One region of the Paenibacillus sp. VT-400 genome, then DNA from elsewhere that is predicted to be linked to it. Evidence: predicted binding sites of a transcription regulator. Region 1 holds the regulator's gene; the other holds the start of a gene.
What was found. The regulator CtsR, encoded in region 1, represses protease genes until heat stress. The targets are predictions, from matches to a motif close to ATGGTCAATAAAGGTCAAACA.
Positions count from the first base shown of each region.

Region 1 (6,582 bases):
AGAGAGAAAAACGGCGGAGTCAATTTTCATCACAGGATATATGGGGTGTATATGAGGATGGGCAGCTAGGAGCCAAACTTCACATCATTCCTTTTCAAACCTATATTCATGGCAGATCGTTCGAGATGGGCGGTATTGCGGGTGTAGCCACCTGGCCAGAGTATAGACGCAAAGGCTGGGTAGCGGGTCTGCTCAAGCATGCGTTGGAAGAAATGAATCGTAACAAACAGAGCATATCATTCTTGCATCCATTCTCTTTTGGTTTCTATCGGAAGTATGGATGGGAGACGTATGTTGAATTTAAACGTTATAAAGTACCTACAGCTCATTTGCCTCTGAAAAAAGCGACACCTGGAACAATTCGGCGTGGGGATCCGGGCCTCAGCATATTAAAGGAAGTATACAGTGCTTATGCTGAGCGTTATAACGGAACTCTGGTTCGGGATGATGCAAGGTGGGAGAATTCAGTTCTTGTTAATGGGACCAGCCAGAAGGCTGTATATTACGATGAAGCTGATGCAGCACAAGGTTATCTTTTATATGAGGTTAAGGAAAATAAATTTGCCATTAAAGAGATCATCTATCTGAATGAAGAGGCGAGGCAAGGGCTGTGGACCTTCATTGCTAACCATGATTCCATGATCCAGGAAGTTACGTTGCAGGCGCCTGCCAGTGATACGCTTGCCTTCCAATTGGATAACCCACGGATTCAGCAGGAGATTGTACCTTATTTTATGGCGCGTATCGTTAGTGTAGAGCAGTTTATATCTCAGTATCCATTTGCAAGCCAGGACTCACCGGTGCAAATTGTTCTTCAGGTAGAAGATGCCCACGCTCCATGGAATGAAGGAGTATGGCAATTAAACGTGGCAATGAACGGAACAGCGTCCATATGGAAAACTTCGGAACCAATTACTGATGATCAGACCATTAAGGTGAATATTCAATCCCTTACCGCGGTGCTGATGGGATATCGCAGACCAACGGAAATGGCACGAATCGGAAGAATTCACGGACCGAACACAGCAATCAAGGCTTTGGAACAAGCGATTCCTGAACGGGAAACCTATTTGCTCGATTTCTTCTGATGACTATGCCCACTGCTCCATTTAACTTGATTAGCTTATATAGAAATACGGCGTGATTGAAAGACAAATGGACTTCTCCAGCAATTTTGGAGAGGTTTTTTTGTGTCCGGGGAATATTTCGTGTAAAATCGTAAAAAATGAATAGTGACCCCACTTGGCAAAACCACAAAATATGCTATAATGGTTATAAAGTCAAAGAAAGTCAAAGTCAACTAAAGGTTTAATACTTAAGTAGCTTTCTTTCTACAATCTGATGCATGATCGCCAATATACGGGATTCATTTCATCGGAGGATCAAGGGAATATTAAAGGACCTTCGTGCTTCCTTCGCTCTCCTGTTAACACCTGTGGAAGCAAGATTCGCTGTTTCCCTGATTGGTTAAATGGGTAGAGAAGGTGTACTCTGTGGGGGCGTGTGGGTCCTTATTGACTTAACGTTTCAGACAGTGGAGGATGATTGGATGCGTAATATCTCTGATATTATCGAACGATATCTGAAGAGTATTTTGCATGAAAGTCCCGAAGGAATGGTTGAAATTCAGCGTAATGATCTGGCAGATCAATTCTCATGTGTACCTTCCCAGATCAATTATGTCATCAGCACACGTTTTACACTCGAGAAGGGATACCTGGTAGAGAGTAAACGCGGCGGTGGTGGTTATGTTCGCATACAGCGCATTGAATTACCGGCCCAATCAGCTCTGCATAATCATTTGCACCATAGTATTGGTGAAGAGATCGGGCAGACAGCTGCCGAAGGTCTGATCTATCAATTGGAAGAAGCGCGCTTTTTGAACAAGCGGGAAGCCGGGTTGATGCGAGCTGCTGTATCTAGAGAGGTTATATTGGTCAAACTTCCTTACCGGGATCAAATTCGTGCCAGAATGTTGAAGGCGATGTTAATATCTTTGCTCGGTAAATGAAAACTATCGGGGTCAAAGGAGGTACATCAATATGCTGTGCCAAGAATGCAATAAACGTCCGGCGACACTTCATTTTACGAAGATCGTAAATGGAGAGAAGACGGAATTCCATATTTGTGAGTCATGTGCCCGTGAAAAAGGGGAAATGATCCCTGGAACAGCAGGTGGGTTTTCCATTCACAACTTGTTGTCCGGATTGCTTGATTTTGATCCAGCCGGCAAAAGTGGATCGGCAGGAACACCACCTGCAAAAGCACTTCAATGTGAAGAGTGTGGTATGACGTACGCTCAATTTAGTAAGATAGGCCGGTTCGGCTGCAGTTCATGTTATAAATATTTTGACAGCCGTCTGGATCCTTTGTTCAAGCGGGTTCATGGTAATACGTCCCATGTAGGCAAAGTGCCTGCACGAGCTGGTGGTCGCATCAAGGTGAAACGGCAAATCGCTGATCTGAAGCGTGAGCTCCAGGAGAGCATCGCGCAAGAGGAATTTGAAGAGGCGGCCCAGATCCGTGACCAGATCAGAGGACTTGAAAAAGGAATAGCTCAGGAGTAAAGTTTGTCATGAGTAGGAGGGATGCGTAATGCCTAATCTGCGCTTTACAGAGAAGGCGCTCAGCGACTGGATGCGCAGTGATGCGGCTGATTCCGAAATCGTCATTAGCAGCCGTGTCCGGATTGCACGCAACCTTCAGCATGTTCCGTTTCCGATGCTGGCTTCCAATGAGCAATCGGAAGAGGTGCTGAATAAGCTGAGCGAAGTACTTCAATACGATGACGTTCATGCCTTTGGGGATTTTCATACATTGGATCTGATCGATATTGACGAACTCGACAAACGGGTGCTGGTGGAGAAACATCTCATTAGTCCAAGTCTTGCGAATGAATCCAGAAATGGTGCGGTTATTCTCAGTGAGGATGAGTCTGTCAGTATTATGATTAACGAAGAGGATCATCTTCGTATCCAGTGCCTCTATCCGGGGTTCCAGGTGAAAGAAGCCTGGGAGAAAGCTTCCGCAATAGATGATGCTTTTGAAGCGCACGTGGATTATGCTTTTGATGATCGCAGAGGATACTTAACCAGCTGTCCTACCAATGTAGGTACAGGTGTCAGAGCATCGGTCATGATGCACTTGCCTGCCCTGGTGATGACACAGCAAATTGGCCGTATTCTAACCGCAGTTTCCCAAGTGGGATTGACGGTAAGAGGAATATACGGTGAAGGTAGCGAGGCGATGGGTAACCTTTTCCAGATCTCGAACCAGATTACTTTGGGACAGACCGAACAGGAAGTCATCGAGAACCTGCATGGTGTTGTGTTACAGATGATTGGTCATGAACGTACAGCCAGAGAACGGTTAATTACCGACTCCAGACTTCGGATTACGGATCGGGTCATGCGTTCTTATGGCATATTGTCTCATGCAGCTATTGTTGATTCCAAGGAAGCTGCACAGCGCTTATCGGATGTACGCCTTGGCGTGGATCTCGGATTGTTGGATGGACTGTCCATCACGGTAATGAATGAATTGAATGTGATGACACAGCCGGGATTTTTGCAGAAAACATTTGGGGAAGATATGCGCACAGATGAGCGTGACATCTACCGTGCTCAGTTGATTCGTGATACGATCAATGCAGCGAAGCAGTCCTAGTTTAGCCTGATATAGTATTGAATTATGGTTTCATGCCGCATTGCGGCTTTTATATAATAAGGCATGTACAAATGCCGCATGACTTTATTCGCAGCACGGCTGCAAACAAGAATGATATGAAGAATACGACGGTTATTTTATTACATGACCCTCGTTTTATCCAAAACCATGGAGGTGCAGGAGATATGATGTTTGGAAGATTTACGGAACGGGCCCAAAAGGTGCTCGCACTCGCACAGGAAGAAGCTGTCCGTCTCGGTCATAATAACATCGGTACTGAGCATATTTTGCTCGGCCTCATTCGTGAAGGCGAAGGTATCGCAGCCAAAGCACTGATCGGCCTGGGACTCGGATTGGAAAAAATTCAGGATGAAGTAGAAACGCTGATTGGCCGTGGCCAAGAGCAACCTACCAACATTGCATATACGCCACGTGCGAAAAAAGTAATTGAACTGTCTATGGATGAAGCTCGTAAATTGGGCCACACCTATGTAGGAACTGAGCATATCCTGCTCGGATTGATTCGTGAAGGCGAGGGTGTTGCAGCACGTGTGCTCAATAACCTGGGTATTAGCCTGAACAAAGCACGGCAACAAGTGCTGCAGTTGCTTGGCAGCAGTGAAGCTGTATCCAGCCATAATGGAACACCTGCCAATGTAAGCACACCAACGCTGGACAGTCTGGCACGTGACCTCACGGCTTATGCGAGAGAGAACAACCTGGACCCAGTCATTGGACGTAGTAAAGAAATTGAACGTGTCATCCAGGTGCTCAGCCGTCGTACGAAGAACAACCCGGTATTGATCGGTGAGCCAGGTGTAGGTAAAACAGCGATTGCTGAAGGCCTTGCACAAAAAATCATCGCAAATGAGATTCCGGAAACATTACGCGACAAACGTGTAATGACCCTGGATATGGGTTCTGTAGTCGCTGGAACCAAATATCGTGGTGAGTTCGAAGATCGTCTGAAAAAAATCATGGATGAGATCCGCCAAGCAGGTAACATTGTCCTGTTTATCGACGAATTGCATACCTTGATTGGCGCAGGCGGAGCTGAAGGCGCCATCGATGCTTCTAACATTTTGAAACCGGCTCTGGCCCGTGGAGAATTGCAATGTATCGGTGCGACAACACTGGATGAATATCGTAAATACATCGAGAAGGATGCAGCGCTTGAGCGTCGTTTCCAACCGATTACTGTAGATCAGCCTTCTCCGGAAGAGGCGATTCAAATCTTGCACGGCTTGCGTGACCGTTATGAGGCGCATCACCGCGTGAAAATTACGGACGAAGCAATTGTGCAGGCGGTTAAACTGTCTGACCGTTACATTACAGACCGTTTCCTGCCAGATAAAGCGATTGACCTGATTGATGAAGCGGGTTCCAAAGTAAGATTGAACTCTTACACGATCCCACCAAACCTGAAACAACTGGAAAGCCGTCTGGAAGATATCCGTAAGGAAAAAGACGCTGCAGTTCAAAGTCAGGAGTTCGAAAAAGCAGCAGCTCTGCGTGATACGGAACAAAAAATCCGTGAAGAGCTGGATGTAACGAAGAACCAGTGGAAAGAGAAACAAGGTCGCACCGATTCTGAGGTTACTCCTGAGGATATCGCACAAGTGGTAGCCAGCTGGACCGGAATTCCTGTGAACCAACTGAAAGAAGAAGAGACACAGCGTCTGATGAATCTGGAGTCTATTCTACATGAACGTGTCATCGGTCAGGATGAGGCAGTGAAGTCTGTCAGCCGTGCGGTTCGTCGTGCTCGTGCAGGACTTAAAGATCCAAAACGTCCGATGGGTTCATTCATTTTCCTCGGCCCTACAGGGGTAGGTAAAACAGAACTTGCTCGTGCTCTGGCTGAAGCGATGTTCGGCGATGAAAATGCAGTAATCCGGATTGATATGTCCGAGTATGGTGAGAAGCACTCGACTTCCCGACTTGTCGGAGCGCCTCCAGGTTATGTTGGGTACGAAGAAGGTGGCCAGCTGACAGAGAAAGTTCGTCGCAAACCATATTCCGTAGTCCTGCTCGATGAAATCGAGAAAGCACATCCAGAAGTATTCAATATCTTGTTACAAGTGCTTGAGGATGGTCGACTGACGGATTCCAAAGGTCGCGTTGTTGACTTCCGCAATACGCTGATTATCTTGACATCCAACGTGGGTGCCGAAGCGATCAAACGTAACTCTACACTGGGCTTCACTGCAGTTGTAGATGCAGGAGCAGATTATGACAACATGAAGGGGAAAGTAATGGATGAGCTGAAGAAAAGCTTCCGTCCAGAGTTCCTTAACCGGATTGATGAAATTATCGTGTTCCATTCACTGGAAGAAAAACACATCGCTGAAATTGTTACGCTTATGAGTGAAGAACTTCGTAAACGACTGCTCGAACATGAGGTCGATTTCGAACTCACTGATAATGCCAAGTCTTTCCTTGCGAAGACAGGCTTTGATCCAGCTTACGGTGCGCGTCCGCTTCGTCGGGCGATCCAGAAGCATATCGAGGACAAATTGTCCGAAGAGTTGCTCACAGGTAACGTAACCAAAGGGGATTCATTGCTCATCGACGAAGAGAACGGTGCACTGTCTGTTACGAAAAAAGACGTGGTTGTTCCTTCGAATGAGGAAATTGAAACTAAATAATATGTAGCAAGCTTTGGAGTTAAACTTCAGCTTGTATTAATCCTTATTCCTTAATCAAATCCTTCTCGGCTTCGGCCGAGGAGGATTTTTTGCACTTTGGACAGAAGACGGACATGATTATGTCAGGAACATGTGTAAAGTTTGCGATAATCCTTTACGAAAAATCTCAAACAATGGTAAACTTTTAGTAACCCTGCACGTCAGGGAGTTTGGGTGAAATTCGTCGAATAATGCAAAATGCTGTTATAAAACTAAATTATAGGAGTGC
Region 1 covers NZ_LELF01000048.1:56,884-63,465, reverse strand. The annotation lists gene eis (enhanced intracellular survival protein Eis) at 1-1,088, shown strand, start outside; gene EL84_RS06360 (CtsR family transcriptional regulator) at 1,550-2,011, shown strand; gene EL84_RS06355 (UvrB/UvrC motif-containing protein) at 2,043-2,567, shown strand; gene EL84_RS06350 (protein arginine kinase) at 2,596-3,666, shown strand; gene EL84_RS06345 (ATP-dependent Clp protease ATP-binding subunit) at 3,852-6,314, shown strand.

Region 2 (6,582 bases), on a different contig from region 1:
TCTGCAGACAGACCTGCAAAAGCAGCTACTGTTTGCACTTTGCATACGTCTTTTGTTTGGTTCGCTTCACGCTCTTCAAGCGTCTCACCAAGGCAGAAGATTGGAGTCAATCCGTGACGGAATGCTGCATGCAACTTTTTATTGACAGTCTCATCGGTTTCCGCAAAATATTGACGGCGCTCCGAGTGACCAATAATGACATAATCCACACCCAGGTCTTTCAGCATCACGCCGCTGATTTCACCTGTGAATGCACCGTTATCTTCAAAGTGAAGATTTTGTGCACCAATTTTGATGTTTGTACCTTTAACCGCTTCTACCAGGGATGGCAGATTTGTAAACGGTGCGCAGATTACAGTTTCCACGCCTTCAACTTCCGCTTTTCCTTTAACTTCCTGAATGAAGTCATTGGATTCGGAAACCGTTTTGAACATTTTCCAGTTACCTGCGATAATCGGTGTTCTCATGGGTTTCAACTCCTTCATGCTATAGGCTACTAAAACTTACTTGTCGTTCAATGCCACTACGCCTGGAAGAACTTTACCTTCCATGAACTCGAGCGATGCACCGCCACCTGTAGAGATGTGGTTCATCTTGTCAGCCAATTTGAACTTCTCAGCTGCTGCTGCGGAGTCACCGCCACCAATTACAGTGTAAGCTTCTGTCTCAGCGCAAGCTTCCGCTACTGCACGAGTACCGTGGGAGAATGGCTCGATTTCAAATACGCCCATTGGTCCGTTCCACACAACCAATTTGGAGTTTTTGATTACATCAGCATAGATCTCACGTGTTTTAGGACCGATGTCGATGCCTTCCCAATCTGCTGGGATGCCGTCGATGTCAACGATTTGTGTGTTTGCTTTTGCACTGAAATCGTCAGACACTACGATATCTACCGGCAGGTAGAAGTTTTTGCCCAGTTTTTTCGCTTTTTCGATGAAACCGAGAGCAACATCAAGTTTGGAATCATCCAACAAGGATTGTCCAATTTCATGTCCTTGTGCTTTCAAGAACGTGTAAGTCAGACCGCCACCGATGATCACGTTGTCTGCAATGTTCAGCAGGTTGTCGATTACATCGATTTTGTCCTTAACTTTCGATCCACCAATGATAGCTGTGAAAGGACGCTCAGGGTTGGAGATTGCTTTACCCAACACTTCAAGTTCTTTCTCCATCAACAAACCGGACACCGCTGGAAGCAAGTGAGCGATTCCTTCAGTCGAAGCGTGTGCTCTGTGAGCCGCGCCAAACGCATCATTAACGAAAACGTCAGCCAGTTCAGCAAATTGTTTTGCCAGTTCCGGATCGTTTTTCTCTTCGCCTGCGTGGAAACGAACGTTTTCAAGCAACAATACGTCGCCGTTGTTCAGTTCAGCGATTTGAGCTTTAACAGCGTCACCAACAGAATCGTCAGCTTTAACTACTGTTTTACCAAGCAATTCAGACAAACGCTCAGCTGCTGGAGTCAAACGCAAGGATTCAACCACTTCGCCGTTAGGACGACCCATGTGGCTTGCCAAAATGACTTTAGCGCCTTTTTCAATTAAGAAGTTGATTGTAGGAAGCGTTGCACGAATACGTTTGTCATCTGTAATTTTACCATCTTCGAGCGGCACATTGAAATCTACACGGACAAAAGCCCGTTTTCCTGTCAATTCGATATCGCGTACACTTTTTTTGTTCATCTGTATTTCCTCCGCACCCATGTATTTGGTGGACCAATCAAGAGCTAAAATCCCTCGTCAATCCTGGTGTTTTTGAGAAATTTGCAAAATGTAGATATATAAAGAGCGGAAACAATATAGCATCTGTTTCCGCTCTATGTTATTACAGATATTACTTAATCATTTTTGCAAAGTGCTCCAAAGTGCGAACCAATTGTGCAGTGTAGGACATTTCATTGTCATACCAAGCTACAGTTTTAACCAATTGTTGGTCGCCAACAGTCAGAACTTTAGTTTGAGTTGCATCAAACAGGGAACCGAAAGTGATTCCTTGGATATCGGAAGATACGATTTCGTCTTCTGTGTATCCGAAAGTTTCTGGATCGGAAGCTTCTTGCATTGCTGCGTTAACTTCTTCAGCTGTTACTTTTTTGTTCAGAACAGTTACGAGCTCAGTCAGGGAACCAGTAGCTACTGGTACACGTTGAGCTGCACCATCAAGGATGCCTTGCAGTTCTGGGATTACCAGACCGATTGCTTTAGCAGCACCAGTTGTGTTAGGGATGATGTTTTCAGCTGCTGCGCGAGCACGACGGAAGTCACCTTTAGGGTGTGGAGCATCCAACGTGTTTTGGTCGCCAGTGTAAGCGTGAATTGTAGTCATCAAACCTTGAACGATTCCGAATTTGTCTTGCAGTGTTTTTGCCATAGGTGCCAGGCAGTTTGTTGTGCAAGATGCGCCGGAGATTACAGTTTCAGTACCGTCGAGGATTTCATGGTTTACGTTGTAAACGATGGTTTTCATGTCGCCAGTAGCTGGTGCGGAGATAACAACTTTCTTAGCTCCACCTTTCAAGTGTTTCTCAGCTGCTTCTTTAGTTGTGAAGAAACCAGTACATTCCAGAACGATATCTACGCCCAGGTCGCCCCAAGGAAGTTCTTCCGGGTTACGGTTAGCCAATACTTTAACTTCTTTGCCGTTCACTTTAAAGAAGCCATCGTGTACTTCAACATCGCCATCGAAGCGACCTTGAGTTGTATCATATTTGAGCAAATGAGCGAGCATTTTAGCGTCAGTCAAGTCGTTGATTGCTACTACCTCGATGCCTGCTACATTTTGAATACGGCGGAATGCCAAGCGTCCAATACGTCCAAAACCGTTAATACCTACTTTAATCATGAGTAAGTTCCTCCCAAGTTTTGATTAATTTTTTATGAAACTTATATATTCAAGACAGACGGTGAAGTCCGTCAAGACAACAATAGTTGTGATGCAAAGTAAAACCTTATTCCATTTCAGCAACGATGACTTCGGCAGCAGCCTCATCAATAATCAGAATATCTTCCTGACCAAATCGTAACACGGAATGTATAGCAGCAGCTTTGCTTTTGCCACCTGCAATTCCAATCACAACATCGGTTCGTTCAATATCCTGAAGTCGCATACCCAGTGTAAGCATGGTATGTACCACCTTACCCTGATCATTAAAGTAATAACCGAAAGATTCAGATACGGCCCCTTGCTCCTGAAGTTCATCTATAATCTCCGTCGCAAGTTTGCGTCTTTTAGCCATCTCTACGGCATCACCAATTCCATGAATAACAATCCGTGATTGCCTGATCAGCTGCAGAATCTCCTGAACACTAGGGTCCTGGATTAATGATTCATAGGCATGATCACTGAGCAAATCCGGTACATGCAGGAGTTTGTATTGCGCCCCTACCCGTTTTGCCATTGTGGATGCGATCGTATTAGCCTGAATTTCAAGGCTTTCTCCAAGTCCACCGCGTGCCGGTACGAACCAGACACCTTTGAGCGATGTTGGCGGATTTAGTTGTTCTGCGACTTCGGCCGTTGTTGAACCGCCAGTAACGGCGACAACGTCGTTGTCACTCATGATATTGCCGAGAGCCTTCGCTCCGGCTCTGCCCAGTTCCCTTTTGGCAAATGGAGAAACGTCCGAATCGCCAGGAACCACAACTACCTTTTGCAGACCGTAGGCTTGCTTGATGCGCTCTTCCAGCTCGGATAATCCGAACAGCTCTTTGGCTACGGGCTCTAACTGCTGCAGCAAATCATACCCTGCCTCGCTGATCTTCATTCCTGCACTGTCAATTTCAATAAGTCCCTGAGCCTTTAACAGATCGGTCTCAGCCCTCAGAACCCGCTCGGTCATCTGCATGGAATTAGCTAACGTTCTCCGTCCGATCACATCCGATAACATGATCTGTTGCAGAATCGTATACCTCTTTTTCAAGATATCCATGAGATCAGGCAGAAGCTGCTTTTGTACTTCTAAAATCGTTCGCATGCTTTCCACTCCCGCAAGTTCTCGTTCTAAGCTCTCTTTCGTGGCCCTAAAACGTCCCGGGTTAACTTTTTAAGTCCCACGTCTATTCTACCTAAAACTGACGTGACATGCAAGTGTTTCAACGTGTTATTTCGACACGCATGCAGCGTTTGTACGCGCCTATTTTCACAATCCTAGACTTCCATGATCTAGGACTAGCACACGCATACCATATATAGAAGAAACAAATGAATTCGATCTACATATCGCTCAGAATCACATTTCATACGGCATGTCCAAAACCTCTAATAGCATTTACTTAAATGCACTCTTTATCCACTCTTCTTCATCATGATCATTTTTAGGTTAATCCAAACCAATACCACAACGAACTGCTTGCAATTAAATATTTCATGAGCTATAATCATTATTGCTGTCACATAATGTGCGCCCGTGGTCCAATGGATATGACGTAGGCCTCCGAAGCCTGAGATCCAAGTTCGATTCTTGGCGGGCGCGCCATTTTTATTTAACAGCTCATAACCCATTTAACCAATGAAACCGGAAAGGTTTCTTTTTTTTGCAAGTTAGTTTGACTTTCTTTGACTTTTTGTTTGGAATTGTTTATTATGTGGGTAATACGGTAACAGTTTAAGTATAAACACCAATAACATTTACATTCCAAGGAGGTTTTTCACGTGAGTTTTATTCCAATGGTCGTTGAACAGAGCAACCGGGGTGAGCGCGCCTACGACATCTACTCCAGATTGCTGAAGGATCGTATTATTTTCCTTGGTAGCGATGTTAATGACGTAGTGGCTAATGCCATTATGGCACAGATGTTGTTCCTGGCTGCGGAAGATCCGGAGAAAGACATTCACTTATACATCAACAGCCCAGGCGGATCGATTACAGCCGGTATGGCGATTTACGATACAATGCAATTCATCAAACCGGATGTATCTACCATCTGTGTAGGTATGGCGGCTTCCATGGGTGCATTCTTGTTGAATGCCGGTGCAAAAGGTAAACGTTTTGCATTACCAAACAGTGAAATTATGATTCACCAACCACTTGGTGGTGCACAAGGTCAGGCTTCTGACATCGAAATTCGTGCTCGCCGCATCCTGAAAATGCGTGATACCTTGAACCGCATCATCTCTGAGCGTTCAGGTCAACCGCTGGAGCGGATTGAGAAAGATACAGATCGTGACTACTTCATGAGTGCTGCTGAAGCCGCCGATTACGGTATCATTGATAAAGTTATCGAAAACGTAGGTTCCCAAGGCATCTAAGTGTGACGTAGACCAAGGTCTATGCGTTAATGTAATCAGCAACACTTCGTGTTTTGCCCATACGCAAAGAAGCCCTCATCATAATTATGATGGGGGCTTCTTTTTTCATTTTATAAGGAAGAAAACTTAAGAGTGCATAATAATGATTCTTTATTTGGTTCCATTTACATTACTGAAAGGTTCCGTGCCTTTAGGGAGAAGCTCTTTGTACGTAAATGGCATTTCAGGGAATCCCTCTGCGTACGCCGTATACTCATACAACTGGAAGAACACAACTACACCCGTTGGTGTCACATAGAAATCTTGATCTTTATTTAACCCTTTATAACCGTCGAGGTATCCACCGCGGGCTTTCAGTTGTTCACCCACTTTTTTACTCAACGTCTCGCGCATGGTTTTGTTATTTTGCAGCACATCATCTAACGTAAGCTCCTTACCTGTGTCCAGTGCAAAGGTGTGGCCCGTACGGTACGTCATACCATGAGCGCCAGCATAATCTTCGTATCGTTGTGTAATGAGTCCCAGCACGCCTTTTTCGTTGTACGTCACTACATAGGAGCTCTCAAATGCATATGGACGGTTGGCTGTTGCACCGCCGAATTCAGATGTCTGTTTCTTGAAGTCAGCTACATACGCATCCACTTCGTCTTTCAACACTTTGTTGATCGCCGCTTCAGCTTCTTTGCTGGCAAGTCCACTCACTTGCGGATATTGAACATCTACTTCAGCATTTTTTACAGTAACATTAACTGTTGCCGCTTTAATTTTAACGTTATTTTGTTTCACTTTGCTGAGTGTCAACGTTTTGGTTTTGCTATCCCAATTCCCCTGTACACCCAGATAATCTCTCATTGCCGAGAATGGGATATATAATCTGCCGTTGATCAGCTTTGCGTCCACTTGAGGATAATAGTTGTTAATTCGAACACTCGGCTCGCCATCCAATAGGCTGATCGTCATTGTGTTATTGGCTGCTGTCAAAGCGTACTCTTTGGTTTTCGCATCATATTTCAGCGTTCCACCTGCCACATCTTTAACTGCCGTAAGAGATACCCAAGTTGAACCACCTTGAAGAAGTCCTTTTTGAGTCAGTGTTTTTCCACCCGACTTCAGGGTCACCTCAGCTGTGGTTGTCACTTTCGAGGATACCGATGCCGCCTGAACCGAACTGTCCTGCCACACCGAACCGCTACCTACAATAATTCCTGCTGCGAGCAATGCACTTGTCCATTTTTTCCATGATGTCATATATAAACCTCCTCTCTGAATTCACAATTAGGGATCATTGCGTATGTAATCCTGACCTGATCGCATATCTCATACGCTCACCTC
Region 2 covers NZ_LELF01000062.1:157,797-164,378, reverse strand. The annotation lists gene tpiA (triose-phosphate isomerase) at 1-467, opposite strand, end outside; gene EL84_RS09230 (phosphoglycerate kinase) at 504-1,685, opposite strand; gene gap (type I glyceraldehyde-3-phosphate dehydrogenase) at 1,837-2,844, opposite strand; gene EL84_RS09220 (sugar-binding transcriptional regulator) at 2,951-3,976, opposite strand; tRNA gene EL84_RS09215 (tRNA-Arg) at 4,403-4,477, shown strand; gene clpP (ATP-dependent Clp endopeptidase proteolytic subunit ClpP) at 4,654-5,250, shown strand; gene EL84_RS09205 (stalk domain-containing protein) at 5,401-6,498, opposite strand.
Region 2: the regulator CtsR is predicted to act here: its motif matches at 4,545-4,565, upstream of clpP (ATP-dependent Clp endopeptidase proteolytic subunit ClpP).